Regions from separate parts of the Lelliottia sp. RD5 genome, predicted to be linked through region 1. Evidence: predicted binding sites of a transcription regulator. Region 1 holds the regulator's gene; each other region holds the start of a gene.
The links. Region 1 encodes Fur, which represses iron uptake genes when iron is present. Its sites were predicted from a motif close to ATAATAATGAGAACNACTATCAA; they were not measured.
Positions count from the first base shown of each region.

Region 2: a site for Fur is predicted at 4,550-4,572, ahead of AC0LWE_RS00925 (TonB-dependent siderophore receptor). Genes of this name have one in related genera too.
Region 3: a site for Fur is predicted at 4,111-4,133, ahead of sufA (Fe-S cluster assembly scaffold SufA). Genes of this name have one in related genera too.
Region 4: a site for Fur is predicted at 5,801-5,823, ahead of exbB (tol-pal system-associated acyl-CoA thioesterase). Genes of this name have one in related genera too.

Region 1 covers NZ_JBVYHQ010000001.1:1,473,283-1,481,449, forward strand. The annotation lists gene ybfE (LexA regulated protein) at 48-335, shown strand; gene fldA (flavodoxin FldA) at 493-1,023, shown strand; gene fur (ferric iron uptake transcriptional regulator) at 1,315-1,761, shown strand; gene chiQ (ChiQ/YbfN family lipoprotein) at 1,896-2,225, opposite strand; gene chiP (chitoporin ChiP) at 2,279-3,676, opposite strand; gene glnS (glutamine--tRNA ligase) at 4,118-5,785, opposite strand; gene nagE (N-acetylglucosamine-specific PTS transporter subunit IIBC) at 5,957-7,978, opposite strand.
Region 2 covers NZ_JBVYHQ010000001.1:165,637-173,803, forward strand. The annotation lists gene AC0LWE_RS00900 (potassium/proton antiporter) at 1-1,527, opposite strand, end outside; gene ldcA (muramoyltetrapeptide carboxypeptidase) at 1,625-2,539, opposite strand; gene emtA (membrane-bound lytic murein transglycosylase EmtA) at 2,650-3,261, shown strand; gene ycgR (flagellar brake protein YcgR) at 3,299-4,030, opposite strand; gene AC0LWE_RS00920 (GlsB/YeaQ/YmgE family stress response membrane protein) at 4,235-4,489, shown strand; gene AC0LWE_RS00925 (TonB-dependent siderophore receptor) at 4,604-6,706, shown strand; gene AC0LWE_RS00930 (alpha,alpha-trehalase) at 6,804-8,167, opposite strand, start outside.
Region 3 covers NZ_JBVYHQ010000001.1:823,058-831,224, reverse strand. The annotation lists gene AC0LWE_RS04170 (biofilm/acid-resistance regulator YmgB/AriR) at 29-307, opposite strand; gene AC0LWE_RS04165 (hypothetical protein) at 344-664, opposite strand; gene ycgZ (regulatory protein YcgZ) at 773-1,012, opposite strand; gene AC0LWE_RS04155 (diguanylate phosphodiesterase) at 1,355-2,575, shown strand; gene AC0LWE_RS04150 (MerR family transcriptional regulator) at 2,763-3,500, shown strand; gene AC0LWE_RS04145 (ElaB/YgaM/YqjD family protein) at 3,531-3,803, opposite strand; gene sufA (Fe-S cluster assembly scaffold SufA) at 4,174-4,542, shown strand; gene sufB (Fe-S cluster assembly protein SufB) at 4,551-6,038, shown strand; gene sufC (Fe-S cluster assembly ATPase SufC) at 6,055-6,801, shown strand; gene sufD (Fe-S cluster assembly protein SufD) at 6,776-8,047, shown strand; gene sufS (cysteine desulfurase SufS) at 8,044-8,167, shown strand, end outside.
Region 4 covers NZ_JBVYHQ010000002.1:274,303-282,469, reverse strand. The annotation lists gene yghX (YghX family hydrolase) at 1-290, opposite strand, end outside; gene AC0LWE_RS09110 (aldo/keto reductase) at 373-1,413, shown strand; gene AC0LWE_RS09105 (TIGR00645 family protein) at 1,461-1,958, opposite strand; gene AC0LWE_RS09100 (ESA_00282 family adhesion-associated protein) at 2,040-2,543, opposite strand; gene AC0LWE_RS09095 (hypothetical protein) at 2,645-3,049, shown strand; gene AC0LWE_RS09090 (cytoplasmic protein) at 3,042-3,494, shown strand; gene AC0LWE_RS09085 (SDR family oxidoreductase) at 3,636-4,532, shown strand; gene exbD (TonB system transport protein ExbD) at 4,576-5,001, opposite strand; gene exbB (tol-pal system-associated acyl-CoA thioesterase) at 5,008-5,739, opposite strand; gene metC (cystathionine beta-lyase) at 5,990-7,177, shown strand; gene yghB (DedA family general envelope maintenance protein YghB) at 7,320-7,979, shown strand; gene AC0LWE_RS09060 (AraC family transcriptional regulator) at 8,011-8,167, opposite strand, start outside.

The DNA.
Region 1 (8,167 bases):
GCCCCGGCAATAGCAGGGCCGCTCGTTTTCCCCGAAGTCTCTGAATCATGGCCAAAGAACAAACGGACCGTACGACATTAGATCTGTTCGCGACTGAACGTCGACCGGGACGACCTAAAACCAATCCGCTTTCGCGCGATGAACAGTTGCGCATCAATAAGCGAAACCAGCTTAAACGCGACAAAAGTCGTGGGCTTAAACGCGTCGAGTTAAAACTCAATGCGGACGCAGTCGACGCCCTAAGCGAACTGGCTGAGGCCCGTGAAATCAGCCGCAGCGAGCTGATCGAAGAGATGCTTATGCTGCAACTGCAGGCATTGCGCCATTCACAGTAAAAGTCTGAAAAATCGCCCTTACCCCACTTTCATGTAGCACAGAGTGCAGTCCCGCGTGATAGCTGTTTCCGCTGACTTCTCTGTTCTGCTATGATTGCCCTTATCCGTGGACAATTTGTGCCACCATACCATTAAGTTTCAAGAGGTTATTTTACTCATGGCAATCATCGGCATTTTCTTCGGCAGCGATACCGGTAATACCGAAAACATCGCAAAAAACATTCAAAAACAGCTAGGTAAAGACGTTGCCGACGTCCATGACATTGCGAAGAGCAGTAAAGAAGATCTCGAAGGTTACGATATTCTGCTGCTGGGCATTCCAACCTGGTACTACGGCGAAGCACAGTGTGACTGGGACGATTTCTTCCCAACGCTGGAAGAAGTCGACTTTAACGGTAAGCTGGTCGCGCTGTTCGGTTGCGGTGACCAGGAAGATTACGCAGAGTACTTCTGTGATGCGCTGGGCACCATTCGCGACATCATCGAACCGCGCGGCGCGGCGATTGTCGGTCATTGGCCAACGGCGGGTTATCACTTTGAAGCGTCTAAAGGCCTTGCGGATGACGATCATTTTGTGGGCCTGGCGATTGACGAAGACCGTCAACCAGAACTCACCGCAGAACGCGTAGACAAATGGGTTAAGCAGATCCGCGAAGAACTTCACCTCGACGATATCCTGAATGCCTGATTGATCGTGCGGCGCTGCAAAACTGTTGCGCCGCATTGATAGGTAATTCCAATTAAAATAATTGCTACAAATTTTTAACTTTTGCTTTCATACCTGTACAATATCCCAGGTTAAAGTGGATGCCTTCGCTCAACTTTGTTGGCGATACCACGTTTTTATAAGCATACTTTGCTTGAGACTTGCAGTTTTCATTTAGGCATGGCAGTTCTATAATGAAACGCATTATCCCAAGTGCATTTTCTGTCACTTCTTCTTTAGAAGTGAATCGTTTAGCAACAGGACAGATTCCGCATGACTGACAACAATACCGCATTAAAGAAGGCTGGCCTGAAAGTTACGCTTCCTCGTTTAAAAATTCTGGAAGTACTGCAAGGGCCGGACAATCACCATGTCAGTGCGGAAGACTTGTATAAACGTCTGATCGACATGGGCGAAGAGATTGGCCTGGCGACCGTTTATCGCGTTCTGAACCAATTTGATGACGCCGGGATTGTCACCCGTCATAATTTTGAAGGCGGTAAATCCGTTTTCGAACTGACACAACAGCATCACCACGATCACCTCATCTGCCTGGATTGCGGCAAGGTGATTGAATTTAGCGATGAATCTATCGAATCTCGTCAGCGTGAGATTGCCACTCGTCATGGTATCCGTCTGACCAACCACAGCCTGTACCTCTACGGTCACTGTGCTGAAGGCGATTGCCGCGAAAACGATCACGCGCACGACACCAAATAATCGTCTTGCATACTCTGAGCCAACCTGACGGTTGGCTTTTTTTTGCCTGCTAGACCTGCTAAAAATAAAAAACCCGGTTGTGCGCCATCCAACTCGCATCAGGATGGCGCACAACCGGGCGTGGCAAAAGAGAATTACTTAGTGTTATTGCTGCGAATCTCCTGCCAGATCTTGTCACAACGCTTTGCCACTTCCTGATCATTGCCGGTTTGACGCGCCTGAATACAGGCCTGGTAATCCAGCACCCGCACATTTTCCTGCGTCGCAAACTGCTCGTGCGCTTTCTCTTTTTTCAGCACATTCAGCACGCTCTGGCAGGCTTCAATTTTTTCTGGCGATCCTTCGGCGGTGTTAATACAGGCGCTGTAGGCCTCTTTCAGTCGTGAGTCTTCTTTTGGTGCTTGCGGCTGTGCGCAGGCGACCAGTCCCGATGCAAGCATCGCGACGATAACACATTTTTTCAACATATCAGTCTCCATTCCGGCGGGATGGGGGAATCATCCCGCCGGCGTGTTCATCAGAAAATGGTGAAGGGTGCGATGACCATGAATTTCACGTCACGCTCGTCCTGGAAGATGTTGCCGTAACCGCCCGAGTAGCTTGGAATGTCGGAATGGTTGTCGTATTGAGTGAAGTGCAGTTTAAACATCGTGCCCTTCGCGCGACCGTCCTGAAGGGTGTAGATGGCATCGAGGCTGTATGAGGATTCTTTCAGGCGATAGTTCGGATCGTAGTAAGCGTCCGGCGTCGCCATATCCGCAGGTTTTGCGTCCCATGCATACGCGTAAGATGCGCCAACTGCCCAGCCCGGCAGATTCCAGTTTTTCAGGTCATACATGGCACCGAAGAATACGGCTTTCTCGCCATCGGCGTTGAAATCCGAACGGTTATCCCACCAGATATCCAGGCGACCATTTGAAGATGCGTAGGTCGGCGTCATACGCTGCAGGAAGTAGCCCTGCTGACCTTCGGCCTTCACGTATGTCCCTTCCAGGCGTAAATCAACCTGCCCGATTTTGTAGCCAAAGGTCAGCGCCTGAAGCCATGCCGTGCCGTCATACAGATCGTTCACACCGCCATCGCTGACTTTGTCACGCGTACCGTAGAACTGATAACTGGTCGACAGCGGGCCGCCAACGATATCGAATTTATAGCTGGCTTTGGCGAAGTACTGATCCACGTATCCTTCTGCCTGACCAAACGCCGCTTCCAGCACTAAATCGTTTTTAAAGTCATATTTCGCCCCTAACGAGTGGAGATACTCGACTTTGGTTTTCTTGTCATTCTGGTAGAACTTGTCCATCTCAAGGTGCCATGGCGCTTTATATTCGTTGGTCCACATATAGGAGAAACTCAACGCGCCCGCATCGCCATAGTCAAAGTTTGCTCCGGCTTCAGCGCCCTGATACGTCCCTGGCATAAAGCTCCAGTGTGGGGCTAACAGCGTCTGACCGGTTGGCTGAATATAGCCACCGCGTGCCCAAACCGGACCGTATTTGAATTTAGCGGCCGCTTTGTAGAGGCTGATTCCACTCTTATCACCCGACCAGTCTTCTTTGTAGGCTTTGTTACTGGAGGAGAACGCAATTTCGTTCGGGTGGGCGCTGTCGCCATTTTCCGCCATCTCGATGGCAGTAAACGCCGCAATATCCAGCCCGAACATGTCCGCAGCGTAACCAGACTGGAAATCAAGATTGGCGTTCCAGGTGGAATGGGACAGGTTGGTTTTGTATTTGTCTTCGGTGACGTCTTTACGGTCACGTTCACGCTGCCAGTAATAGATACCGCCCGTGAGCGTGGAATCATCGATAAAGCCTGCTGCCTGAGCCTGCGGAGAAGCGATAAAGCCAGACATTGCTGTCACACCGGCAATAGCCAGCGCCAGCGCACTACGTTTGCCACTGAACGTACGCATAGTTGTTCCTCTTTGACGAATTAAAGCGCCTTAAACGGCGAAAAATCTAAAAAGACCAAACGGTCAGGGGTAGTTATAAATACCCTCGAATTAACTACCGTCTGTAGACTATTTTTCGCGACGCGAATTATCAATGCTTTTCAGTGGGCAAAATGCAGGATTATGACGAAGTGCACATAATTGGTAGTGATTTGTAACATATACATCAGGAAGGGTTTTGTCATTAAAAAATCAACTAAATTCAATCACTAATAATTATTGATAGCGATTACACCGTTTTATTCTACTCTTCTCATACGCATCAAATTTTATTTAATAAAATAAGTAGCAGCTCATTGACCTTATTTTTAGGCATCTTTTTTTTCGATGAAATACTAACAGCCTGATCGACAAGCAAAAAAAACGCCGCAATATGCGGCGTTTGTCTCTCATTGACCTGGATTACTCGCCAGCTTTCGCCCAGGTGTCACGCAGACCGACCGTACGGTTAAAGACCAGTTTGGTAGCGGTTGCATAACGGCTGTCGAGACAGAAGTAGCCTTCACGCTCAAACTGGTAAGCCTTGCCGGCTTCAGCATTTTTCAGTGACGGCTCAGCGTAGCCCTGTTTGATCAGCAGTGATTCCGGATTGATCGTCGCCAGGAAATCTTCCGCAGCGCCCGGATTCGGCACGCTGAACAGACGATCGTAAAGACGAATTTCAACCGGCAGCGCGTGCGCAGCGCTGACCCAGTGAATAACGCCTTTCACTTTACGGCCATCCGCCGGATCTTTGCTGAGGGTTTCGGCGTCATAGCTGCAGAAAATCGTCGTGATATTGCCTTCTGCGTCCTTTTCTACGCGTTCAGCTTTGATCACGTAGGCATTGCGCAGGCGCACTTCTTTGCCCATCACCAGACGTTTGTACTGTTTGTTGGCTTCTTCGCGGAAATCGGCGCGGTCGATCCAGAGTTCTGCGCTGAATGGCACTTCGCGGCTACCCATTTCCGGTTTGCTCGGATGGTTAGGCATCGTCACCAGCTCGCTTTCGCCCTGCGGATAGTTTTCGATAACCAGTTTAACCGGATCGATAACGGCCATTGCGCGCGGCGCGTTTTCGTTCAAATCTTCGCGAATACAGGATTCCAGCGACGCCATCTCGATGGTGTTGTCTTGCTTGGTCACGCCGATACGCTTGATGAATTCGCGGATAGAGGAGGCGCTGTAACCACGGCGACGCAGACCGGAAATGGTCGGCATACGCGGGTCATCCCAGCCTTCAACGTGCTTGTCTGTCACCAGCAGGTTCAGCTTACGCTTAGACATCACGGTGTATTCCAGATTCAGACGAGAGAACTCGTACTGACGCGGATGCACAGGAATGGTGATGTTATCCAGCACCCAGTCGTACAGACGACGGTTGTCCTGGAATTCCAGCGTACACAGAGAGTGCGTGATGCCTTCCAGCGCATCGCTGATGCAATGGGTGAAGTCGTACATCGGGTAGATGCACCACTTGTTGCCGGTCTGGTGGTGTTCGGCAAATTTGATACGGTACAGAACCGGATCGCGCATCACGATGAAAGGCGATGCCATGTCGATTTTGGCACGCAGACACGCTTTACCTTCTTCGAAACCACCGGCACGCATTTTTTCGAACAGTGCGAGGTTTTCTTCGACGCTGCGATCGCGGTATGGGCTGTTTTTGCCCGGCGCAGTCAGCGAGCCGCGATATTCACGAATTTCGTCAGCAGACAGTTCGTCAACGTAGGCCAGGCCTTTATTGATCAGCTCCACCGCATAGGCAAAGAGCTGATCAAAATAGTCTGAAGAGTAGCAAATGTCGCCTGACCAGTTGAATCCTAGCCACTGCACATCTTTTTTAATGGACTCAACGTATTCGATGTCTTCTTTTACTGGGTTGGTGTCATCGAAACGCAGGTTGCATTGGCCCTGATAGTCTTGCGCAATGCCAAAGTTCAGGCAGATGGATTTCGCATGGCCAATGTGCAGGTAGCCATTAGGCTCCGGCGGAAAACGGGTATGCACCGTGGTGTGCTTACCACTGGCCAGATCTTCATCGATGATCTGACGAATAAAGTTACTCGGGCGGGCTTCAGCCTCACTCATCGTGGATTCCTCAAAGGCATAAATAACGTATAGCGGCGTATGATCTTATAAGCCGGACGTAGTGACAACCCTTAAAACGTCCAGGAGGAAAATAATGGGGGCGAATGATGCAAAAAAAAGCGGCGGAGGATAACCCCCGCCGCTTAAGGCATGAACTCTACTCAGGAGCGATTACTTGCCTTTAATCTCATACAGCGGGGTCTGGCCTGCAACAACCTGACCTTTTGCCTGAATCACCAGGCCGCTAAAGTCGTCAATATTGCTACAGACAACCGGGCTTATCATGGAGCGCGCATGGGCGTTCAGGAAGTCCAGATCCATTTCCAGAATCGGCTCACCTGCGACCACTTCTGCGCCCTCTTCAACCAGACGCGTAAAGCCTTTACCCCCCAGAGCAACCGTATCAATGCCCATATGGACAACGATTTCGGCACCCTTTTCGGTTTCCAGACAGAACGCATGGTTGGTGTTGAAGATTTTAACGATAGTGCCGGCCGCTGGTGATACGACGAGTTTTTCGGTTGGAATCACTGCCACACCGTCGCCCACCGCTTTGCTGGCAAAGGCTTCGTCAGGAACCTGTTCAATCGCCACAACTTCGCCGGTCACTGGCGAAACCAGCGCTGCAATAGTGGTTGCGTTGGGGACGGCCTGCGGTTTGGCGGCGACTGGCGCTGCAACTGGAGCAGAACCGGATTCTGATGCGGCAACCGGACCGGTGGTTTTCATTGCGTTAGCGATTTTTTCGGCAACGAAGCCAACAATAATCTGCACGCTGGTTTTATTCAGACGAATCACGCCTGATGCACCCAGGCGTTTTGCCAGCGCTTCGTTAACCAGAGAGGAGTCTTTCACGTTCAGGCGCAGACGCGTGATGCATGCATCAATCCCCGTCAGGTTATCAGAACCGCCCACTGCGGCGATGTACTGACGCGCCAGACCGGCAACATCCTGGTCTGCGTTGCCACTCACATTCACGTCCTGACCATCCGCTTCGCTACCGGCAACAGCCAGTTCACGACCCGGAGTCATCAGGTTGAATTTAGTGATTGTGAAGCGGAACACCACGTAATAGATCGCGAAGAACACCAGACCCTGCGGGATCAGCATCCACCAGTGCGTCGCCAGCGGGTTACGAGAGGACAGCACCATATCCACCAGACCTGCGCTGAAGCCGAAACCTGCAATCCAGTGCATTGACGCGGCGATGAACACAGAGATACCGGTCAGCACGGCGTGAATGAAGTACAGCACCGGCGCAACGAACATGAAGGAGAATTCCAGCGGCTCGGTGATACCGGTGAAGAAGGCTGCAAACGCACCCGCCATCATGATACCCAGAACTTTCGCTTTGTTCTCTGGACGCGCGCAGTGGTAGATGGCCAGCGCCGCACCCGGCAGACCGAACATCATGATCGGGAAGAAGCCCGCCTGGTAACGACCCGTGATACCGACAACCGCTTTACCTGCTTCGATGGACTGTGCGCCACCCAGGAAGTTAGGAATATCGTTAATACCCGCAACGTCAAACCAGAATACAGAGTTCAACGCGTGATGCAGACCGACTGGAATCAGCAAGCGGTTGAAGAACGCATACACGCCCGCACCGGCAGAACCCAGTTTCTGAATGTGTTCACCAAAGTTCACCAGACCATCAAAGATCAGCGGCCAGATGTACATCATGATGAAGGCAACAACGATCATCACGAAAGAGGTCAGAATCGGCACCAGACGACGACCGCTGAAGAAGGAGAGCGCTTTTGGCAACTCTACGCTGCTGAAGCGGTTGTACAGTTCAGCGGAGATAATACCCACCATAATACCCACGAACTGGTTGCTGATTTTACCGAACGCAGCAGGCACCTGATCTGCTGGGATCTTCTGAATCATCGCCACCGCCGCCGGTGAACACAGAGTGGTCAACACGAGGAAGCCCACAAAACCGGTCAGCGCCGCAGCACCGTCTTTATCTTTGGACATGCCGTAAGCGACACCAATCGCAAACAAAACGGACATGTTGTCGATGATGGCGGAACCCGATTTAATGAAGAGCGCCGCTAATGCGTTGTCTCCACCCCAGCTAACCGGGTCAATCCAGTAACCGACACCCATCAGAATTGCTGCCGCTGGCAGCGTGGCTACCGGCACCATCAGTGCGCGGCCAACCTTTTGTAAATAACCTAGAATACTCACTTTCTTCCCCCTTGAGACCCCGTTTAAGGCACGTTCTCAGCTGTTTTTTATTGTGTCACTAACTTATCTATACAGTTGATGAATCACTGGCATTCTGAGTGTGTGAAAAATTAATTCGTATCGCAAATTAAATGCGTACTTTTTGTGAGTTTTGTCACCAAATATCGTTATTAACCCTCCCTTCCACTG
Region 2 (8,167 bases), 1.3 Mb from region 1:
GTCGGCAAATTTCGCGCTGGCTTCCAGAATAAAATCGCCGAAGAAACGCTGATCCAGCGCCACCGGCGGCGACTGGCTGAACAGCTTGCCAAGCGCCGGAAGGTCGGTTTCCCGGCCAATTACGCAGAGAATATCACCCTCACGCAGACGGGTGCTGCCGGTCGGGTGCAGAAGGGCATTATCACGAAACAGCGCGGCGATGCGCGTTTCGGTGGGCATATGCAGATCGCGAAGCGACGCGCCCACGCACCATTTATCAGCACTCAGCTGGTAAACAAACTGCTCCCACGGATTTTCCGGATGAATATCCAACCCGACGCGTGAAACCGGCAAACCGACAGGCGGAACCACTACTTTTGCTTTTTTCGCCGCCCATCCCAGAGAAGTCCCCTGGAACAGCAGCGACACCAGGACCACGAAGAATGCGACGTTGAAGAACAGCCGCGCGTTATCCAGACCGGCCATCATCGGGAAAACGGCAAGGATGATCGGCACCGCGCCGCGCAAACCCACCCAACTGATGAAGATGCGTTCGCGCAGATTAAACCCACGGAACGGCAACAGTCCGGCAAAGACTGACAGCGGACGGGCAAAGAAAATCATCCACGCCGAAAGCAGCAGCGCCGGAATGGCAATTGGCAGCAGATCGGACGGCGTCACCAGCAGGCCCAGCACGAGGAACATACCGATTTGCGCCAGCCAGGCCAGACCGTCAAAGTTTTGCAAAATGGCGTGGCGGTTGCGAATTGGGCGGTTACCCAGCAGGAAGCCGCAGAGATAGACAGCCAGAATACCGCTGCCGTCCATGGCGGTCGTCAGGGCGAAAATGAGAATCCCGCCGCTCAGCGCGAGCAGAGGATACAGGCCAGCAGGCAGGGAAATACGGTTGATCATCTGCTGTAGCAGATAGCCGCCCGCTAAACCAATAATTATACCCAGCCCAAACTGCTGCAGAATATGCCAGGCGAACATCCAGCTCAGGCCGGTTTCATGCTGCTGAATCATCTCAATCAGCGTGATGGTGAGAAACACCGCCATCGGATCGTTGCTGCCCGATTCAATCTCCAGGGTCGAGCCAACACGTTCGTTCAGCCCTTTACCGCCCAGCAGGGAAAACACCGCCGCCGCGTCGGTAGAGCCAACGATCGCGCCAATCAGCAGCCCTTGCATAATATCAAGATGGAATAGCCAGGCGGCCATCATGCCGGTCAGGCCGGAGGTGATCAGCACGCCAACCGTCGCCAGCGAGAGCGCAGGACCGAGTGCCACGCGAAAGGAGCTGGCCTGCGTGCGCATCCCGCCATCCAGCAATATCACCGCCAGCGCGAAGTTACTCACCATATAGGCGAAGGGATAGTTATCGAAGGGAATACCGCCAATACCATCGATACCGGCAAGCATGCCGATGGCGAGGAAGATAACAAGTATAGGTATGCCGAGACGCGACGAAAATGAACTTAATAAAATACTGCAGGTTACGAGGACTGAACCCAAAATGAAAAGACTGATTATCGCTGCGGCATCCAATGTTGTCTTACTCCCACCTCAATGTAGTGACTGATACATAAACCCTAACATAATAACGAACGAAACCACGTTTTATTGCCGCGGTAAAAAGGTTTTTTTATGCCTTTATAACGGGATGGCCGCTGATTGTTAATTCGCTGACAGCCCCGTCGTGCTTAAGGACAGCCTGTGCGCCGAGCGGTAAGGTCACCGTCTGCTGTTCGTGACCAAACGCCAGCCCGCCGATCACCGGAATATTCACTCTCGAGCGCAGGTAATCCATCATACTTTCCAGCGTATACCCGGCATCGTAATCATTCGGTGTCGCACCGCTAAAACTGCCGAGGACGATGGCGCGCTGACGAGAGAGGATCCCCGCGTGCATGAGCTGCAGCAGCATGCGCTCGACGCGGAACGGATGCTCGTTGATATCCTCCAGCACCAGAATGCCGTTATCAATATTAGGCAACCAGGGCGTGCCAATCAGCGAGACCAGCATGGCCAGGTTTCCGCCCCACAGCTGTCCCTCACACTCACACTGCGGGCCATTGCCTTGCCATGCAATCTGCAGAACGGGATTTTGCAGCGCGCGCCAGAAATGCGCCTGCGTAAAGGCGTCCAGCTCCGGCGCACCAAAATTCGCTGCCAGCATCGGGCCGCTAAAGGTGATGACGTTATGCCGCGCCAGCAAGCCTAACTGGATGACGGTGAAATCGCTGTGTCCACTAATCAGCAGGGGATCGTGCTGTTGGCGAGTCGCCAGTCCGTCCCAGTCGATGGTTTCCAGTAATCGGCTGGCACCATACCCGCCACGCACTGCCAGCACGATGTTGTTCGCCCCTTCAAGTTTCACCAGGTCGTTGATATCCGCCAGCCTTTGCACCTCAGTTCCGGCAAAACGCTGCTGGCGACGGGGGATAATTGTCTGATTTGTTACCGAATGGCCAGATTCCAGTAAGCGCTGAATACCGCGCTGTGCGGCGTCCTGGTTAATGCAATAACCGGAAGGGGCGATGAGATGAAACCGGGACATGGCAATTCCTTGCTGAATGAGAACATAATTATCTATATCATGCCGCCTATAGGCCGCCTGCTTCAAGGGGGATAACGTAATCGCGATGACCGGATATAAGGACAGATGACGTGAAATTGAGATGGTTTGCTATTTTGATCGTATTGCTGGCGGGGTGTAGTACTAAAAAAGATTATCAAAATCCGCCATGGAATCCGGAATTGCCCGTGAAACGTGCGATGCAATGGATGCCTGTCACTGAAAAAGCCGGGAAGTCCTGGGGCGTGAGCCCGCGGCTGATCACGGCGATTATCGCGGTGGAGTCTGGAGGCAATCCTGAACTTGTAAGCAAATCGAATGCGGTCGGTTTAATGCAGCTTAAAGCCTCTACGGCAGGACGCGAAGTGTACCGCTACATGGGCTGGAAAGGTCAGCCGTCGACCAGCGAGCTGAAAAATCCGGAACGGAATATCTCAATGGGTACGGCGTATTTGAGCATTCTGGAACATGGGGTTCTGAAGGGTATCGACGATCCGGAAGTGATGCAGTACGCGCTGGTGGTTTCTTACGTCAACGGCGCGGGCGCACTGCTGCGAACTTTCTCGTCGGATCGCAAAGAAGCGATTGAAGAGATCAACGGCATGGATAAAAACGAATTTGTTGACCATGTTGCGAAGAATCATCCGGCACCACAGGCCCCACGCTATATCTGGAAAGTTCAGAAAGCTATGGACGCCATGTAATGCCGTTGCCGGGTAGCACGTTGCTGTCCGGCACGTATCAAATCACTTTATTCGCGCGTTCCCGCGCTTCTCGCTCCAGTGAGAAAATAATACGCTGGAGTTCGCGCTCGGCGCCCGGGCCGACATTCAGAAAGCGGAAGCTCAGACGTGGCGTAGTAATGGTTTCGTTTTTGCTGTCCACGACTTTGCGTTCGCTAATGGCTATCAACTGCGCGTCAAAGTAAAACCGTCCCCAGCCGCCCATATCCAGCTCAATCTGCGAAAAACGCATCCCTTCGACCAAACCTTCCGGCCTTGCCGTATCCATTAATGCGCCCATGCCGCCTAACGAAAGGTCAAACAGGCGAAAGCGGATCTCTTTTTTATCCGGCATTTTGGCTTTACAAAAATAGGACGGATGCAGCGGGGCGTTGATACGAAAATACTCACGGCGCTGAACAAACCACACGCTGTTGGGTAACGGCGCAAAAAAAGCAGGCAGACCCTGATAGTCGCCATGAATCAATTGCGGCAGGACAAATTCGACTTTCGCGCCTTTCGTTTCCGCCATCACGGAGAGATTTTGCGCGCGCAACGCCGCCCGGTTTTCATATTCCTGACTACCGAGGTCGATGACCAGTCGCTCAGGGGTGGCTTCAAGGATCTTGCTGATAAACTGATTTGTAGACCAACTGATACGCAAAGGAACTTCGCCCTTATGCAGGTCGCGTAATACCCCTAATACAGCCAGCGGATTTTGCTTCAGGAACTGCTCACTGTAATTACTCACGCCGAATGGCTCCTCGGTTGTCTGACAGACTGTCGATGAAGTATCGGCAGTAAACGAAAGAACTTAATACAAACCGGTGAATTTTTTTAAAAATGAGACGTAATTAAGTCGGTGACAAAGAATGGTTTTCGCGCGCTGTCCTATACTTAAGTCACTTGCGCGGAAGGTTTCAGCGCATGCATTTAATCTGCAAGAGGGCATCGTATGGGTATCATCGCGTGGATTGTGTTTGGTCTGATTGCCGGTATTATCGCAAAATTCATCATGCCTGGACGTGATGGCGGCGGCTTTATTCTGACCTGTGTACTGGGTGTGATTGGTGCGGTAGTGGGAGGCTGGCTGGCGACGATGTTTGGCGTTGGCGGTAGCGTAAGTGGCTTCAACTTGCACAGTTTCCTGGTGGCTGTCGTGGGTGCCATTGTCGTGTTGGCAATATTCCGTCTACTCAGGCGTGCGTAAGCAAACATCAACGGCTCTCATGTGAGGGCCGTTTTTTTTGGTCTTGATATTGCTTTGTAAATCGAAATGAGAATAATTGTCGTTTCTAGCCATTTCTAATAATAAGACGACAATATGAAAACCTCACATTTTGCGATATGTGCGTTGGCAGGCGCGGTCACGCTGGCGTTGCGCACGCCCGCGTTTGCTCAGGAAACCACCATCGTGGTCAGCGGGACGGAGCAAAACAGCGCGCTGCCCGGATGGACCAACAGCGCCACAAAATCCGCCGTGGCTGAAAGTAAAACCCCGCAGGTGATAAACACGATATCGGCCACGGAGATCGAACAGCGCCACGCAAACTCGGTCAATGAAATTCTGCGCTACGCGCCGGGCGTGTCCACCGAAGTGCGTGGCAATACCTCGTATATGAGCGAATACAAAATTCGCGGCTTCACCGTGGAGCAAGAGTATTACAACGGTCTTCAACTGCCCTATAACGTCACCGGGAATACCAAAGCGCGGATCGATCCCCTGTTAATCGAGAGCGTGGATATTCTCAAAGGGCCCGCGTCTGCCTTGTACGGCGGCGGTTCCCCCGGCGGGCTGGTGAATATTCAGGGCAAAAAGCCGCAAAAAGAACAGCACACGGAAGTGGGCGTTAATACCGGCACACGCAATCTGAAAGAGGGCTATCTGGATTCCACAGGGCAAATCGCCGACAGCGACTGGAATTACCGCCTGCTGGGTAAAGCGACCGAAGGTGACGATCAGCCACATACCACGCGCACGGAAAACTATCTGGTTGCGCCTTCTGTCACCTGGCAGCCTGATAGCAAAACGCGTCTCACCCTTGACGCGCTGGCGCAAAATACCCCGAGTCTTTCGCCATCTAACCCTTTGCCGCTGTCCTATTTGCGGTCGAAATATGCTGGCCGACGCGACTACGCGGGCGATGAGTGGAGCGGCTTCAAACAGCGTCAGTGGATGCTGGGTTACAGCTTTGAACATGAATTTGACAGCGGCTGGGGCTTCAACCAAAAAGCGCGCTATTTTGACGTCGACACCCATCAGCGCAGCGTCTATTCAACGGGCGCGGGCAGCGAGGTTTACCAGCTCAACCGCTTTGCGTACACCACAGATGAAGATCTGCACAGCATTAACATTGATAACCAGGTGACTAAAACCGTGACCCTTGGTGAATGGAAGCATCACTTGCTGGCGGGCTTTGATTATCAAAAACTGAATTCCCATTTCCATTATCGCTACGCATCGGCAACGCCTGGCATTGATATGCGTGACCCGGATTACACGCAAATCAGCGAAAGCGCATTGGGCCTGTATACCGCGCAGAAAAACCGCCTGAGCTATCAGCAAAACGGTTACTACCTGCAGGATCAGGTGGAGTTTGGCGGCCTCAATCTGCTCGGCAGCGTGCGTTACGACGATTACCGTTCGGTTACCACCAACTATCTGCAAAATGGCGACAAGGCGTGGGTATCGCAGGATCGCGTGACCAAGCGACTGGGTGCGCTGTACGCTTTTGAAAACGGAATTTCACCGTTTATCAGTTACTCAGAGGGCTTTGCACCGGTTTCGCCGCAGGGCACGTTAATGGCGAAAGACGTCAAACCCACCACCAGCAAACAGATGGAAGGCGGGGTCAAATACCTGCTGGAAGAGTATGCCACTACGCTGACAGCGTCAGTGTTCAATATTCGCCAGAAAAATGTAGTGACCACCGATCCCGGTTTCCTGAACTATCGTCAGACGGGCGAAGTAGAGTCGAAAGGGGCAGAGTTGTCCGTCGTCAGCCGTCCAACCGATAATCTGACCTTGATCGGCAACTACGCGTATACCCACGCCATCAATACCGAAGATGATAAGTATCAGGGCAAACGACCGACGCAGGTGCCGGAGAATGCCTTTACGCTTTGGGGGGATTACACCTTCGACAGCACGCCGGTCAAAGGATTGAATCTCGGCGCCGGTGCGCGTTACACCGGGCCAATGGAGATTGCGCCGACTAACGACCAGGGCAAACTGGGCGGAACAACTCAGTACGATCTGGCGGCGTCTTATCGTATGGGTGAAATTATGCCTTCTCTTGAAGGGCTGACCATTAAGGCCAGTGCGCAGAACATCACCAATAAAGAAACCCTTACCTGTTATGACGCCACAAACTGCTGGATTGGGCGCGACCGTACTTATCAGGTCGGGGCAAGCTACAGTTTCTGATTAAGTTCAGGGTAGGGCTAAAAAGTAAAACGGCAACTGAGGTTGCCGTTTTGTTGCTATCCACTTATAGGATGTAAGCCATAAAATAACGTTCTGGCTACTGCGCCACACTCTTCTGCGTTGACGATTGCGGAGCAACATCCTCGTTCGCCGCCGGCTGTGAAGCCGGTACGCTGTCGCACGGTTTCTCTTTCGGACACACGAGATCCAGCATTTTTAACGTCACGCCGTTGGTCCAGCCGAATCCATCCTGCAATGGATACTCGCCTCCGCCGCCGCCCGTTCCGGTGGTAGAAACGTCATATTTCTCGACCAGTTTTTGCTCGCGATCGTAGGTGTGCTGAACGTTGGTCAGGAAGCGCCAGGTGACATCCATCGCCACTTTTTCATGACCGTAGTTTTGCAGCCCTTCAGCGGCAACCCATTGTAAAGGTGCCCAGCCGTTTGGCGCGTCCCACTGCTGGCCGCTATTGACGGTGGTGGTCGAAATTCCCCCCGGTTTAAGCAGACGCGAGGCCGTCGCGCTGGCGACTTTCGCGGCGCGATCCTGTGACGCCGCGTTTACATACAGCGGGAACAGTGCGGCGGCAGTCAGCTGATTACGCACCTTTTTGCTCTTCAGATCGTAATCGGCGTACCAGCCCTCTTTGTCATTCCACAGATGGTTTTCCATGGCTTTTTGACGAGACGTCGCCAGGTTTTCATACTTGCTGGCCGCGGCAGCATCGCCCGATTCCTGGCTCGCTTTTGCCAGCAGTTTTTCCATCTTGAACATCAGGGCGTTCAGGTCGACGGGCACAATACTGGTGGTACGGATCGTCCCGAGCTTTTGCGGATCGTCCATCCAGCGGGAGCTAAAGTCCCAGCCAGACGCCGCCGCAGATCGCAGATCGCGATAGATCTCCGTCGCCGGACGGTTCGGGTTATTTTTAGCGGTGGTCACGTCATCAAGCCAGGATTCAGGGCGGGGCGTATCGCGGTCATCCCAATAGCGGTTCAGAATCGAACCATCATCCAGTTTCACCACACGTTTATTCGCCTGCCCCGGCTGTAAGCTCTCTGCGCCTTCCATCCAATAGGCGTACTCTTTTTCCATCTGCGGACGATAGGTTTTCAGTGCCTCTTTATCATGCGTCGCCAGCAGCTCAACCATCAGGGAGAAGAACGGCGGTTGGGAGCGGCTCAGATAATAGCTGCGGTTACCGTTGGGGATATGGCCCCAGGCGTCGAGTTCGTAGGCAAAGTTCGCCACCATATCGCTGATTTTGTCCCAGTGGCCGCTCTCGGCCAGGCCCAGCATGGTGAAGTAGCTGTCCCAGTAATAGACCTCTCGGAAACGCCCGCCCGGCACGACATAGGGTTTAGGCAACGGAAGCAGTGAATCCCATTTGCTGGCCTTATCAGTGGTGCGCGTCAGCACCGGCCATAAACCGTCAATATGTTCCCGTAAGTTCTGCCCGG
Region 3 (8,167 bases), 650 kb from region 1:
ACACGTTACAGGGATTGAGGTGCGGGCGTTAAATATCATCCATGGTGTAACCCACAACGATTTCCAGCGTTTTGCGTATCACGTCGGCGCGAACGACATCGCTCGTCGACTCCAGCGCATGAATGAGCCAAAGAATGATCGCTTTGTTGGAGACATACCCATCGTTTACCAGCACATCACGCACCGCAGCGTTAAAGACAGCGGACTCATCCGCAAACCGATCGCCTGCGTTACGAAAATATTCTGATACTGCGCTATCAAAGTTTGCTGTATTAAATTCGGGTTGAACCTGAATATTCTGTCTCATTTATTCTCACCGTGATGGTTAAGTGGCGGTTGGCAGTCAATGTATTTTCTTTGGATCGGCAGGCTTTCCGTTGCTGAATAAAGGAACAACGTTGTTATTATTCATCCTTTGAGATCCCTCTCGATTCGCTGGGTTTTGCACGGCTCTGTAATGTTTAAACGCCACATCATTGCCGCTTATCTCTGCAATAACCGCTGCTATGGCTTCCCGCCTCTCAGGATCCTTTTCATGAGCTTTCATATTCCGTAATCTTTGCGTTAATGCATGCGTATTGATGGGGCCGTTCTCTTTCAAAAGCGAAAGAACGGCTTCACCAATAAGCTCGTCAACTATTTTGTCTACACCACGTCTATTCATAACAGCATCTCTAACAGCATTTCCGATCGCCTGGTCTTTGCTAGCCCTCAGCGCTCCTTCGTCCCGTTGACTGACAAACCAGGAAACCTGTTAATTGTTTTGCGAACTTCAGCGATCAAACAGTAATCCGATAAGCGTTTGATAATGTTTCTCTTCTTCCAAATCCGATGCATCTTCAAGACGGCACAGGAGCTTGGCACACAGCGTCTTGCGGTTCAGGCTGCGCCCGTCACGCAGGATTTCGACAACCACCTGTCCGAGCGTCTCCTGCTGGGTAGGTAAGGCGGCCTTGTCAAAGTATTGTGCAATGGCAGTGGCGGCATCGGGTTGGTATCCGTTCTGGCGCATGTTTCGATCCTGTAAAAATGAGTAATCAGTAACGTTACAAATAAGGTATACACTTTTCTTAAATCTGTACATTAAAAATGTACAGTATTTTCATATTTTTTCATTTTTTGTAACAGGTTTTATATAAATCAATGCGTTACGTTTGTCACGAATGCAGGATTATGCAAAGGATATATTGTACAACGTGTATGCAAAAGCAAAGTTGTACAAGGCGGAAAAACGGAGCAAAAAAACAGCTAAATCCTTGAGCTGTAAATTATTTGTTAAGCAACTAATATGGTATAACAAGCGATATTCACACCATTTGCATGTGTGACCCACTCAAAAACACCCTGGAAAATCATGCTCACAACCATTATTTACCGCAGCCATATCTGCGCGGACGTTCCAGTTAAATCTCTGGAAAAGATGGTAGAGGCTGCCGCCGATAAGAATCGGCACTCTGACGTCACAGGGATTTTATTATTTAACGGAATGCACTTTTTCCAGCTGCTGGAAGGGCCAGAAGAGAGCGTCAGGCGTATCTACGAGCATATTTGCCAGGACACCCGGCACTACAATCTGGTGGAGTTGCTCTATGACTACGGTCCATCAAGACGATTTGGCCATGTAGGAATGGAACTCTTTGATCTGAGGCGCTATGACAGGGAAGAAGTGCTTCAGCAGGTGTTGAATAAAGGGACAACGCGCTATCAGCTGACGTACAACGATCGTGCGCTACAGTTCTTCCGAACCTTTGTCGAAGCCACTGAAAAAGAAAACTATTTCGAGATTCCGCCGGGCGATTCGTGGGATTTCATCCCCGAAGAGGATGCGTTTTCACGCCAGCCTCAAGTGATCGCCAAAGGGGCAGACTGTAGCTTTGCGTTTCAGCCTATTGTTGACCCGTTGACTCAACAAGTTGTCTCCTGGGAAGCGCTGCTGCGAACGCCGTATGGCGAGTCCCCGGTCACTTATTTTGCGTCGCTGACCGGGAATGCGATTTACGAATCTGATCTGAAAAGCAAACAGGTGGCGCTATCTATGGCGAGTGCGCTGGGCCTTGAAGGCCAGACGTTATCCCTGAATCTGCTGCCGATGACGCTGGTCAATGTGCCTGATGCCGTCGATTTCCTGCTGAAAGAAATTGCCGCCAATGGTCTGGTGCCTGAGCAAATCATTATCGAATTCACCGAAAGTGAAGTGATTTCGCGGCTCACCGAATTCAAAGGGGCGGTCCGACAGCTCAAGAGCGCCGGCATCAGCGTGGCGATCGATCACTTTGGTGCCGGTTTTGCAGGCTTGCTGCTGCTGGCGCAATTCCAGCCAGATCGTATCAAGATCAACCGCGAACTGGTTGCGGATGTGCATAAAAGCGGCCCGCGCCAGGCGATTGTCCAGGCCATCATCAAATGCTGCGCCTCACTGGAAATCCAGTTTTGCGCCGTGGGCGTTGAAAAAGCGGAAGAGTGGATGTGGCTTGAATCGGCGGGCATTTCTGAGTTTCAGGGGCATCTTTTTGCCAGCCCAAAACTGGGGGGCATTCCGCCGATTGCCTGGCCTGAAAAGAAAGTCGATTTCTAACGTTGCCGTAAATCTCCCTCATGCTAAGCGATACATGCCGTAAAGTTTGTACAACAATGCATAAACCTAATCCGGGTTTGTAAGACTAATACTTGCTGTCATCCGGGTTCTTAGTTATACATTTCGTTTGTACAATCTGATAAGGTTAGTTAGTTTTAGTATGGAAGTATTGAGCGTGAGGGAGCTAATGGCCTATTACAGTATCGGCGAAGTCGCCGAACGATGCGGAATCAACCCAGTTACGCTGCGTGCATGGCAGCGTCGCTATGGTTTGTTGAAACCGCAGCGCAGCGAAGGCGGCCATCGCCAGTTCGATGAAGAAGACATTCTGCGCATCGAAGAAATTAAACGTCTTATGAAGAGCGGCGTTTCGGTGGGCAAGGTGAAAGCCCTTTTGGGCACGCAGGAACTGGTCACGGAGAGTAGCTGGACGGCATATCAGGAAGAGATGATGCTGGTCTTGCGCTACGCCAGCCCGGCAAAACTGCGCGCCAAACTTGCTGACTTCCGCCGTGAGCATTCCGTTGAAGCCCTCATCGATCATATTCTTGTCCCGGTCCGCCAACGCATGAGTCTCGATCAAAACACGGTTCGCCATATGGCAAGTCTGCTAGACGGCGTGCTCATTGAGGTTGCGGCGGCTTCTCTTGTAGAGTCGCGCAAAAAACCAGGCAAAGACGCGCTGTTAATGGGATGGGAGTGCGAAGACCGCACGCGCCTGTGGCTTGAAGCTGCCCGGCTTTCCCATAAAGGCTGGCATATTGACGTGTTAGCAGAGCCGATCGATTCCCCACGCCCGGAGCTTTTCCCGGGGCAAAAAATCTTTGTCTGGACGGGTAAAACCGCTACACCACGTCAGCAGGAACAGCTGGATCACTGGCGAGAGCAGGGGTTTTCGGTGTCGTTCCACGAAGCGGGATTGTAAAAAAGGCCCTTGCGGGCCAGAGTGAAAGTGTTATTTACGACCCATCAACAGGCCAATAATGAGGCCAATGGCACCTGCGGCCATCAATCCAGTAAGCGGATTATCACGCACTCTTTCAGACACATCATCTGCCACATCCGACGCTTTGGCGGCATATTTTCGTGCTGCGCCTTTAAGCTGATGTTTCGGAGAGTCAACCGCAGCGCCAAACTGGGATTGCGCTTCTCCAGCAAGTTCGTCAGCTTTGTTAAAGGCTTTATTCGCCAGGCGATCGGCTTCATTCTCAAAATCATGTGATGACATAGTAATCTCCTTTTGGTGTCTCCTAAAGTCTAGCGCCTGACGGCCAAATCGCCCGCTCGACGCGCCATTTTCACCCTGTTTCAGTATTTTCCTGGAAATTCTGCTCTGTCTATTTTAAAAATAGGCATTATCTATACATCTTTAACAGGGTAACCCGTTGCAGCGATTAGCTTTTTATAATCCATTATTTATCAATGTATTGCATTATTTTATCCAACGCTCCTGCCAGCCGTGGCAGGGTCTATGCTTAAGTAAAGTAGCCAAAAAGGGCGATTAAGCCGAAAGCCCCTGCTGTCAGGGGGTTGAAGTGATAATCGTTATCACTAACATGGTGTTATGCCCGTAGTGGCTCAATAGACGAGGTGGACCTATGGAACTGCATTCAGAAACCTTTAACCCTGCTGATTTCGCCTGGCGTGGATTGACTCTCACGCCGACTGCGGCGGCGCAGATTCACGAATTAATCGATAAAAAACCGGAAATAGTGGGTTTGCGTTTAGGCGTGAAACAGACCGGCTGTGCGGGCTTTGGCTACGTGCTGGATACGGTCACCGAGCCTGAGAAAGACGATCTGATCTTTGAAACGGACGGCGCGAAGCTGTTTGTCGCCCTCCAGGCCATGCCGTTTATCGATGGAACAGAAGTCGATTTCGTGCGCGAAGGTTTAAACCAGTTATTCAAATTTAATAACCCGAAAGCCCAGAACGAATGCGGCTGCGGCGAAAGCTTTGGGGTATAGGCGGTACTATGTCTCGTAATACTGAAGCAACTGACGATGTCAACACCTGGAGCGGCGGGCACCTCAATTACAAAGAGGGGTTCTTCACCCAGCTACAAACTGATGAGCTCGCAAAAGGCATTAACGAAGATGTCGTGCGGGCAATCTCGGCAAAGCGTAACGAGCCAGAATGGATGCTCGAATTTCGCCTGAGCGCATTTCGCGCATGGTTGGAGATGGAAGAGCCGCACTGGCTGAAGGCGCACTATAAACATCTGAACTATCAGGATTACAGCTATTACTCCGCGCCGTCCTGCGGTAGCTGTGACGATACCTGTGCCTCACAGCCTGGCGCTGTGCAGCAGACCGGGGAAAATAGTTATCTGAGTAAAGAGGTGGAAGAGGCGTTTGAACAGCTCGGCGTGCCGGTCCGTGAAGGACGCGAAGTGGCGGTCGATGCCATTTTTGACTCCGTTTCCGTCGCCACGACCTATCGCGGCAAGCTGGCGGAGCAGGGCATTATCTTCTGTTCATTCGGCGAAGCGATCCACGATCATCCGGATCTGGTGAAAAAGTACATCGGCACCGTTGTGCCGAGTAACGATAATTTCTTTGCTGCACTCAATGCCGCCGTGGCCTCTGACGGGACCTTTATTTACATCCCGAAAGGCGTGCGTTGCCCGATGGAACTGTCGACCTATTTCCGTATCAACGCTGAAAAAACCGGACAGTTCGAGCGCACCATTCTGGTGGCCGACGAAGGCAGCTACGTCAGTTATATCGAAGGGTGTTCTGCGCCCGTGCGCGACAGCTACCAGCTGCACGCAGCCGTGGTGGAAGTGATTATCCATAAAGATGCGGAAGTGAAATATTCCACCGTGCAGAACTGGTTCCCGGGCGATGGCAATACGGGCGGGATTTTGAATTTCGTCACCAAACGCGCGCTGTGCGAAGGTGAAAACAGCAAAATGTCCTGGACACAGTCAGAAACCGGCTCAGCCATCACCTGGAAATACCCGAGCTGCATTTTGCGCGGGGATAACTCCATCGGTGAGTTCTACTCCGTAGCGCTGACCAGCGGGCATCAGCAGGCCGATACCGGCACCAAAATGATTCACATCGGTAAAAACACCAAATCGACGATTATTTCGAAAGGGATCTCCGCCGGACACAGCCAGAACAGCTATCGCGGCCTGGTGAAAATCATGCCGACGGCCACCAACGCACGCAACTTTACCCAATGCGACTCGATGCTGATTGGCACCGACTGCGGCGCGCACACCTTCCCGTATGTGGAGTGCCGTAACAATACGGCTCAGCTTGAACATGAAGCCACCACTTCACGCATCGGTGAAGATCAGCTGTTTTACTGTCTGCAGCGCGGGATCAGCGAAGAAGATGCCATTTCGATGATCGTGAACGGCTTCTGCAAAGACGTGTTCTCTGAACTGCCGCTGGAATTCGCCGTTGAAGCACAAAAACTGTTGGCAATTAGCCTCGAACACAGCGTCGGTTAAGGATTAAGGAAAGCACATGTTAAGCATTAAAGATTTACAGGTCAGTGTGGAAGATAAAGCGATCCTGCGCGGGCTGAACATCGAGGTTCGTCCGGGCGAAGTGCACGCCATTATGGGCCCGAATGGTTCTGGTAAAAGCACGCTGTCGGCTACGCTTGCCGGACGTGAAGACTATGAAGTCGTCGGCGGAACGGTTGAATTCAAAGGCAAAGACTTGCTGGAACTGTCACCGGAAGACCGCGCGGGCGAAGGCATTTTCATGGCTTTTCAGTACCCGGTCGAAATCCCGGGCGTCAGCAACCAGTTCTTCCTGCAAACGTCTCTGAATGCGGTGCGGAAATACCGCGGTCAAGAAGAACTGGATCGTTTTGATTTTCAGGATCTGATGGAAGAGAAGATCAAACTGCTGAAAATGCCGGAAGATTTGCTGACCCGCTCGGTGAACGTGGGGTTCTCCGGCGGTGAGAAAAAGCGTAACGACATTCTGCAGATGGCGGTGCTTGAACCTGAGCTGTGCATTCTGGATGAAACCGACTCCGGGCTGGACATTGATGCGCTGAAAATTGTCGCTGATGGCGTGAACTCCCTGCGTGATGGAAAACGTTCGTTCATTATCGTCACCCACTACCAGCGCATTCTGGACTATATCAAACCGGATCACGTCCACGTGCTGTACCAGGGCCGTATTGTGAAATCGGGTGATTTTACGCTGGTCAAACAACTGGAGGAGCAGGGCTATGGCTGGCTTACCGAACAGCAGTAACGCGCTGCAGCAGTGGCATCGCCTGTTTGAAGCGCAGGGCAAAACGCGTTCGGAATACGCGCAGCAGCATCTGCAACACATGCTGCGGCTGGGCCTGCCGACGCGTAAGCATGAGAACTGGAAATACACCCCGCTGGACGGCTTGCTGAACAGCCAGTTTGTGACGCGGCTGGCGGACGTTAGCCCGGCTCAGCGCGATGCGCTGGCGCTGAATATTGACGCCGTGCGCCTGGTGTTTGTCGACGGGTGCTATAACCCGTCACTTAGCGATAGCACCGAAGGCAGCGGTTTTGACGTTGAGATTAACGACAATCGTCAGGCCTTGCCCGCGCCAGTGCAGCCGGACGTGTTTCTGCATCTGACCGAAAGCCTTTCTCCGAGCGTGACGCACATTCGCGTTAAGCGTAATCAGCGTCCGGCAAAACCGTTGCTGCTGCTGCATATCACGCAGGGTCTTGAGGGCGACGAGGTCAACACCGCGCATTATCGTCACCATGTTGAACTGGCCGAAGGGGCCGATGCGACCATTCTTGAGCATTACGTCAGCCTGAACGAGACTGCGCATTTCACCGGCGCGCGCGTGACGATGAACGTCGCGGCGAATGCGCAACTGCATCACATCAAGCTGGCGTTCGAAAACCCGACGTGTCACCATTTTGCCCATAACGATCTCTTTATGGCAGCCGATGCGGCGGCGTTTAGCCACAGCTTCCTGCTCGGCGGTTCGGTGCTGCGCCATAACACCAGTACCCAGCTCAACGGCGAAAATACCACACTGCGCATTAACAGCCTGGCGATGCCGGTGAAATCTGAAGTGTGCGATACGCGCACCTGGGTTGAGCATAATAAGGGCTACTGCAATAGCCGTCAGATGCACAAAATTATCGTCAACGATAAGGGGCGTGCGGTGTTTAACGGCATGATCAATGTTGCGCAACACGCTATCAAAACCGACGGGCAGATGACCAACAACAATTTGCTGCTGGGGCGTTTGTCTGAGGTGGATACCAAGCCGCAGCTGGAAATTTACGCCGATGACGTGAAATGCAGCCATGGCGCGACGGTCGGTCGTATCGACGACGAACAGATGTTCTATCTCCGTTCGCGTGGGATTGACAAACAGGCCGCGCAGAAAATGATCATCTACGCGTTTGCTGCGGAACTGACGGAAGCACTCGGCGACGAAGTACTCAAACAGCAGGTGCTGGCGCGCATTGGTCAGCGTTTGCCTGGAGGCAAAGCATGAGTTTCCCGGTAGAGAAAGTGCGGGCGGATTTCCCTGTCCTGACCCGTGAAGTCAACGGTTTGCCGCTTGCCTATCTTGACAGCGCAGCCAGTGCGCAAAAGCCGAATCAGGTGATTGACG
Region 4 (8,167 bases), on a different contig from region 1:
TTTCCCGTCGCTTTGGCCGGTTTCACCAGATAGCCACGCACCTCCCCGTGCCCGTTCGGAGAGGGATACTGAATATATTCCGGGAGAATATCGGGGTCGGTAAATTTCACCTGTTCCGCAAGGGCGTAATTCGGCTTGAGCATATTAAACAACGCCAGCGCCGTGACACCCCCCACAGCGTAGCGTGCAGCCAGATTCAGAAACTCGCGTTTGTTAATTTTTCCGTGCGCGTAGTAGTCGTAATAATCGAGCAACTCTTGCGGAAAATCTTTGGCGGTCAGACGCGTCATCGCATATCTCCAGGAATTGTGATTTTATAAGGATAGAATGAAAACGCTGTTTCGAAAATTCATCGCTATGAAAGGAGACATCATGACCTGGACCCCCTACCCAAACCGCTACGAAAATATGCAGTATCGATACTGCGGTAAAAGTGGCTTACGTCTGCCCGCGCTATCACTTGGCCTGTGGCACAGCTTCGGCCACGTACAGCCTCTCGATAGCCAGCGCGCCCTGCTGCGCAAAGCCTTTGATTTAGGCATTACCCATTTTGATCTGGCCAACAACTACGGCCCGACTCCGGGCAGCGCCGAAGAGAATTTTGGTCGCCTGCTGCGCCAGGATTTCGCGGCTTATCGCGATGAGTTAATCATCTCTACCAAAGCCGGTTACGACATGTGGCCAGGCCCGTATGGTTCCGGCGGCTCGCGTAAATATCTGCTGGCGAGCCTCGACCAGAGCCTTATGCGCATGGGGCTGGAGTATGTCGACATCTTCTATTCGCATCGGGTTGACGAAAATACGCCGATGGAAGAGACCGCCTCTGCGCTGGCGCAGGCCGTGCAGAGCGGGAAAGCGCTTTACGTCGGTATCTCATCCTATTCACCCGAGCGAACGCAGGAGATGACGGATTTATTGCGTGAATGGAAAATCCCGCTGCTGATCCATCAGCCTTCGTACAACGTGCTCAATCGCTGGGTGGATAAGAGCGGCCTGCTGGATACGCTGCAAGCCAACGGAACCGGGTGTATCGCGTTTACGCCGCTGGCGCAGGGTTTGTTAACTGGAAAATACCTGAACGGCATTCCTGATGGCTCACGCATGCAGCGAGAAGGCAAAAAAGTGCGGGGTTTAACGGAGAATATGCTGACCGAGGCAAACCTCAACAGCCTGCGCTTGCTCAATGAAATGGCGCAGGCGCGCGGTCAGACGATGGCGCAAATGGCGCTAAGCTGGCTGCTTAAAGACGAGCGCGTGACGTCCGTATTGATTGGCGCCAGTCGCCCGGAACAACTCGAGGAAAACGTGCAGGCACTGAACAATCTGCGCTTTAGCGAAGACGAGCTGAAAAGAATTGATCAGCATGTTGAAGATGGGCAATTGAATTTATGGCAGGCGTCGTCGGATAAATAGTGTTTTGTGCTACCAGATGCCCTCTCCTGGCGGAGAGGGCGAAGGGATCAGTACTTGCCGCTGCGGTTAATTTTATCCAGATAGCCCATGACAAACGCCGACAGCACAAACGTCAGATGAATAATGACGTACCACATCAGTTTATTGTCCGGGATGTTTTTCGCATCCATAAATACGCGCAGCAGATGGATGGAAGAGATCGCCACAATCGATGCCGCAACTTTATTTTTCAGCGACGAGGCGTCCATTTTGCCCAACCAACTGAGCTTCTCTTTGTGCTCGGCGATATCCAGCTGTGAGACAAAGTTCTCATAACCCGAGAACATCACCATAACCAACAGCCCGCCCACCAGCGTCATATCCACTAACGACAGCAGCACCAGAATCAGATCGGACTCTGTCACTGAAAAAATATTGGGGAGAACGTGAAAAATTTCCTGGAAAAATTTAATGCTCAGCGCGACGAGTGCCAGCGATAACCCAAAATAGACGGGTGCCAACAACCAGCGCGAAGCATACATTGCGTTTTCAAAAAAGCGTTCCATAAAGTCCTGTCAGCAAGCGAAACCAGGCCGCATTATATCGCAGCGAGGTGAACTGTTTGCAACAACTTACCAACAAAGACCTTACACCTCTGAGGGATTAACCTGTGGGCGTTGATATTCCGGCCAGACGATCACCACCAAATCCGGATAGGCTTCAAGGCTAAACTCACGAAAACACTGACGCAGGTTCAACACATCAAGGTCAGAATAAGAGACCTTTTCGCCGTTAAGACAGCGTTTTTTGATATTGTCGTAATATTTATACACCGCTGAATTCAGGTCACTGCAACGGCGCTGAGCTTCAAAAAGGCCCGGCGTATCATTTATTTCCGTCATCTTCATTCGCTTAATTGTCGCATGAAGAAAATCGATATATTCGTGATTGACGCGCCAGTACCACACCGGTGTTATCGAATTCATCAGCAGCGAGAAATGATCTTCCCCCTCTTCCTTGGTCATAGGAATGGGCTGAGGCTGCTCGTCGAGTGACCGTGAGTCCTTCGTCTTATTGAACTCTCGCATCAATAAAAGAACGCCAGCGGTAAGCAAAAGTAATGTAATGACAGAATAAAAAATGCTGTTCATGGTTGGCTCCATTTTTTTTGATTTTAAATTTGCCTCATGTTATTGTCAACGAATCTCACGCCCTATCTAATCCTACCCGGTTGAAATTAAAGGAAATAAAAATGCTGCCCGAGAATCTCGTCCCGGTCAGGTTCCACATCGCCTCTGTGGTTCCAAAATCGGGGGAAGGAGAAAGCAATGCTAATTTCACTCAGGGAAAAAGAAAACTTTCCGATTTCGAAGCCGACATATTAATTGGTGTTACCCGTACCGGTAAATCACGTAATATGCTGCTGGAAGAGCACGACAGACATATTAAAGATCGACTGTTTCGCGTGATAAAGATCGAAGCTTTTGCGCATCTCCTTAACGACCTGCAGGCCGAAGGCGAAATAGATGCCCAGACATTAAGTCAAATAATGGCTGAAAAGTCCGAACAAATAAATGAAGCAGGCAACGAAATTTGGCTTAATCTTATTACCAGAGAGAAAAACAACCCTATTTTTTATAAACTAGAGGATGATTAACGTGAAAGAAGTTGAAGATAATAACGTTTATTTGACTTTAGATAACCATAAAAGTGATGAGTTTATCTTAAAGCAAAATCTCGAAGCCCTAAAAAAACATAAAAATGACGAGATGGCCCGCATTGCACAAGACGTGGTATCGATCCCGGCAGCCGTCGTCCGTTTGAAATGGCAAAATCGTCATGAAATTTATTCTTTGCAGGTTAAAGAAGAAATCTACGGCGCGATGATTAATGCAGTGATGGAACTGAAACCCGAATTGAAAGATAAAATCATGGGGCGCCTGGAAGCAAATTACCAGTATTTACTGGCCCGTGAAACCGCAACCCTGCGCCTCTCGCGTAAACTGGCTGATGGCGGCTACCACACATCAAATGTCACCACGGTTGCACTGGATGAAGACGCGCTGACCTCTAAAACAGAGACTCCCTCGAACACGCCTTAGACTCCCCCTCCCCTTGTGTCGCCTTTATTCGCCCCGTCCGATCGTGTTCGGCATGGGATTAAGGATTATCCTGAATGATCCCTAAAGCCTGAATGAATCATCTAAGCTTAGTGTTTTACAACGCGAGCAAGGAGATTCCTTATGGCAAATCACCAGACAAAATTCCAGGATCCAACCACTCAGTATTACACCGGTGACTTCCCTAAACAGAAACAACCTGCTCCCGGCGTGCAATCGAAGATGACGCCCGTCCCTGACTGCGGTGAGAAGACGTACAAGGGCAGCGGCAGGCTGAGCGGGCGCAAAGCGCTGGTCACGGGGGGTGACTCCGGTATCGGACGCGCAGCAGCGATTGCTTACGCACGTGAAGGTGCTGACGTGGCGATTAACTATCTGCCCGCTGAAGAAGAAGATGCTCAGCAGGTCAAACAGCTCATTGAAGAAGCCGGCCGTAAAGCGGTGCTGATTCCAGGCGATTTAAGCGATGAATCTTTTGCCCGGTCATTGGTGCATACCGCACATGATGCGCTGGGAGGGCTGGATACGCTGGCGCTGGTCGCGGGTAAGCAGACCGCTGTTGAAAACATTGCCGACCTCACCACGGAACAATTTAAAGAGACGTACGCGGTGAACGTGCTGGCGCTTTTCTGGATAACTCAGGAGGCGATCCCACTCCTGCCAGCCGGTTCCAGCATTGTGACGACGTCGTCGATTCAGGCTTATCAGCCCAGTCCACATCTGCTGGATTATGCTTCAACCAAAGCCGCGATCCTCAACTACAGCCGTGGGCTGGCAAAACAGGTTGCGGAGAAAGGCATACGGGTAAATGTGGTCGCACCGGGCCCAATCTGGACGGCGCTGCAAATATCTGGCGGTCAGACGCAGGAAAAAATTCCGCAGTTTGGTCAGCAGACGCCAATGAAGCGCGCGGGTCAACCGGCGGAACTGGCGGCGGTGTATGTCTATCTGGCGAGTCAGGAATCGAGCTACGTCACGGCCGAAGTGCATGGCGTATGCGGTGGGGAACACCTGGGATAATCAGGTTCTGGACACAAAAAAGCTGGCTTTCGCCAGCTTTTTTTTATTTCGCTTTGACCGTCTCTTCGCCAACTAAACCTATTTTGAGATAACCCGCCTGGTGCAGCGTGTCCATCACTTTCATCATGGTTTCGTAGTCGACGGTTTTGTCAGCCCGGAAGAAGACCGTGGTGTCTTTCTTTCCTTGCGTCATGGCATCGAGCGCGGGAATGACAGAGTCATCAGTCACCGGATCGTTGCCCAGGAACATCGATTTATCCGCTTTCACTGAGAGATAAATCGGTTTTTCCGGACGCGGCTGCGGCTGGCTCGAGGACGCAGGCAGATTGACCTTCACATCGACCGTCGCCAAAGGCGCGGCGACCATGAAGATAATCAGCAGAACCAACATTACGTCGATAAACGGCGTCACGTTGATTTCATGCATTTCGCCATTATCGTCCAGATTTTCATTAAGACGCATTGCCATAATTGATTAACCTAAACGCAGTTTCGAAGCAGAATGAACCGGCTTAACGTTGCTGGCGCTGAGGTCAAGATCGCGGCTTTGCAGGAGCAGAACCTGCGCGGCAACATCGCCCAACGTCGCTTTGAAGCTGCCAATCATACGGGCAAAGACGTTATAGATGACAACCGCAGGAATTGCTGCAATCAGACCGATAGCCGTTGCCAACAATGCTTCTGCGATGCCTGGCGCCACAACGGCCAGGTTGGTGGTTTGGGTCTGGGCGATACCGATGAAGCTGTTCATGATGCCCCAAACCGTACCAAACAGACCAACGAACGGGGAAATCGCACCGATAGTCGCCAGATAACCGTTACCGCGACCCATGTGACGACCTACGGCAGCAACGCGACGCTCCAGACGGAAGCCGGTACGCTCTTTAATGCCTTCGTTATCTTCACTGCCTGCGGAAAGTTCCAGCTCGTTCTGCGCTTCGTTCACTAAAATAGAGGTCAGGCTTTTCGCATGGAACGCCGACGTCATGTCATTTGCCTGATCCAGAGAGCGTGCCTCAGCCAACTGCTGTTGTTCGCGCTTCAGGCGACGCTTTTGGGAGATCAGCTCAACGCTTTTGCTGAAGAAAATAGCCCAGGTGATCACGGACGCCAGAATCAGGCCGATCATCACAATCTTAACCACGATGTCAGCATGTTGGTACATGCCCCAAACGGAGAGATCCGTCTGCATCAAATTATTACCCACTCTGTATCTCCAGGACGCAAATCACATTTTCTGAGCATAATAATATCAAAACCACATCGAATTGATAGTGGTTCTCATTAGTATTTACATACTGCCGTAATTTCCGCTCATTTTCCTTGCGCTTACACAGTAAAAATTTCTTATGCTTATTTTTTAGAAAATATTGTGCTTATTCGCTAAGCATCCGGGTGCAGAGTTTTCCATTCATGGTAGTCTGGACGTCCAGACGTATAAAACAGGTTTAGCGAACATGGCAGAGAAACATCTTGATACCACGCTTGTCCAGGCTGGACGGAGTAAAAAGTATACTCAGGGTTCGGTAAATAGCGTTATCCAGCGCGCCTCCTCGCTGGTTTTTGAAACCGTCGAGGCCAAAAAGCACGCTACCCGCAACCGCGCGAAAGGCGAACTGTTTTACGGTCGCCGCGGCACGCTGACCCATTTTTCGCTGCAGGATGCGATGTGCGAACTGGAAGGCGGCGCAGGCTGTGCGTTGTTCCCCTGCGGTGCGGCGGCTGTCGCAAACACTATTCTGGCGTTTGTCGAACAGGGCGATCATATCCTGATGACTAACACCGCCTACGAACCCAGCCAGGATTTCTGTACCAAAATCCTGACTAAACTGGGCGTCACGACCGGCTGGTTCGATCCTTTGATTGGTGAAGGGATTGCGGAGCTTATCCAACCGAATACGCGAATTGTGTTCCTGGAATCGCCCGGCTCCATCACCATGGAAGTGCATGATGTTCCGGCGATCGTTCGTGCCGTGCGTCGCGTCGCACCCGACGCCATCATTATGATCGATAACACCTGGGCGGCAGGTGTGTTGTTCAAAGCGCTGGATTTCGACATCGACATCTCCATTCAGGCCGCCACAAAATACCTGATCGGCCACTCTGATGGCATGATCGGCACGGCGGTGTCCAACGCCCGCTGTTGGGAGCAACTGCGTGAAAATGCCTATCTGATGGGACAAATGGTGGATGCCGATACCGCGTATATGACCAGCCGCGGATTGCGCACGCTCGGTGTACGCTTGCGTCAGCATCATGAAAGCAGTCTGAAAGTGGCCGAGTGGCTGGCGCAACATCCCCAGGTGGCTCGCGTTAATCATCCGGCGCTGCCGGGCAGTAAAGGCCATGCGTTCTGGCAGCGTGACTTTACGGGCAGCAGCGGCTTGTTCTCATTTGTGCTCAATAAACGTCTGAGCAACGACGAGCTGGCAACCTATCTGGATAACTTCACGCTGTTCAGCATGGCCTATTCCTGGGGCGGGTTTGAATCGCTGATTCTGCCGAACCAGCCAGAACAGATTGCCGAATTACGTCCCGGCGGCGAAGTGGACTTTACCGGTACGCTGATCCGACTGCATATCGGTTTAGAAAATGTTGACGATCTGATTGCGGATTTATCGGCAGGTTTTGAGCGTATCGTGTAATGTGCAGGCTTAAACTGTACTCCCGAACCGTTTTATCTACGCCAAGAGTAGAAAAGTCTGCATTTGTTGCGTCAGCGATCAACGCCAGCGGGTAAAATGAGGAGTACAATAGCCGCATATAAGTTGTTCCACAGGAAAGTCCATGGCTGTCATTCAAGATATTATCGCTGCGCTCTGGCAACACGATTTTGCTGCGCTGGCGGATCCACACGTTGTGGGTGTTGTTTATTTTGTCATGTTCGCAACGCTGTTTCTGGAAAACGGTCTGCTTCCCGCATCGTTCCTTCCAGGGGATAGCCTGCTGTTACTGGCAGGTGCGTTAATCGGTAAAGGCGTTATGGACTTCGCCCCTACCGTTGTCATTCTGACTTCAGCTGCGAGCCTGGGCTGCTGGTTGAGTTATTTACAGGGTCGATGGCTTGGTAACACCCGCGTGGTGAAAAGCTGGCTGTCGCAACTGCCCGTTAAATATCATGAGCGGGCGACCTGTATGTTCGATCGTCATGGTTTACTGGCACTGTTAGCGGGGCGTTTTCTGGCCTTTGTTCGCACATTGCTGCCTACCATGGCGGGGATCTCTGGCCTGTCGAACCGTCGTTTCCAGTTCTTCAACTGGCTGAGCGCACTGCTGTGGGTCGGCGTGGTGACGTCACTGGGTTACGCCATCAGTATGATCCCGTTTGTGAAGCGTCACGAAGATCAGGTGATGACGTTCCTGATGATTCTGCCGATGTTCCTGTTAGTGGCAGGACTAGTGGGCACCATCGCGGTGGTCATTAAAAAGAAATACTGTAACGCCTGATCGAATGCCCTCTCTGCCGAGAGGGCAAATCTCACACTCCCTGCATCATCCTGATACGCGCCGCATCTTCCCCTGGCGTCACGCCGAAATAACGTTTGAACTCACGACTAAACTGCGAGGCGCTCTCATAACCCACGCGCATTGCCGCGGCGCTGGCCTTCATGCCGTCATGAATCATCAGCATGCGG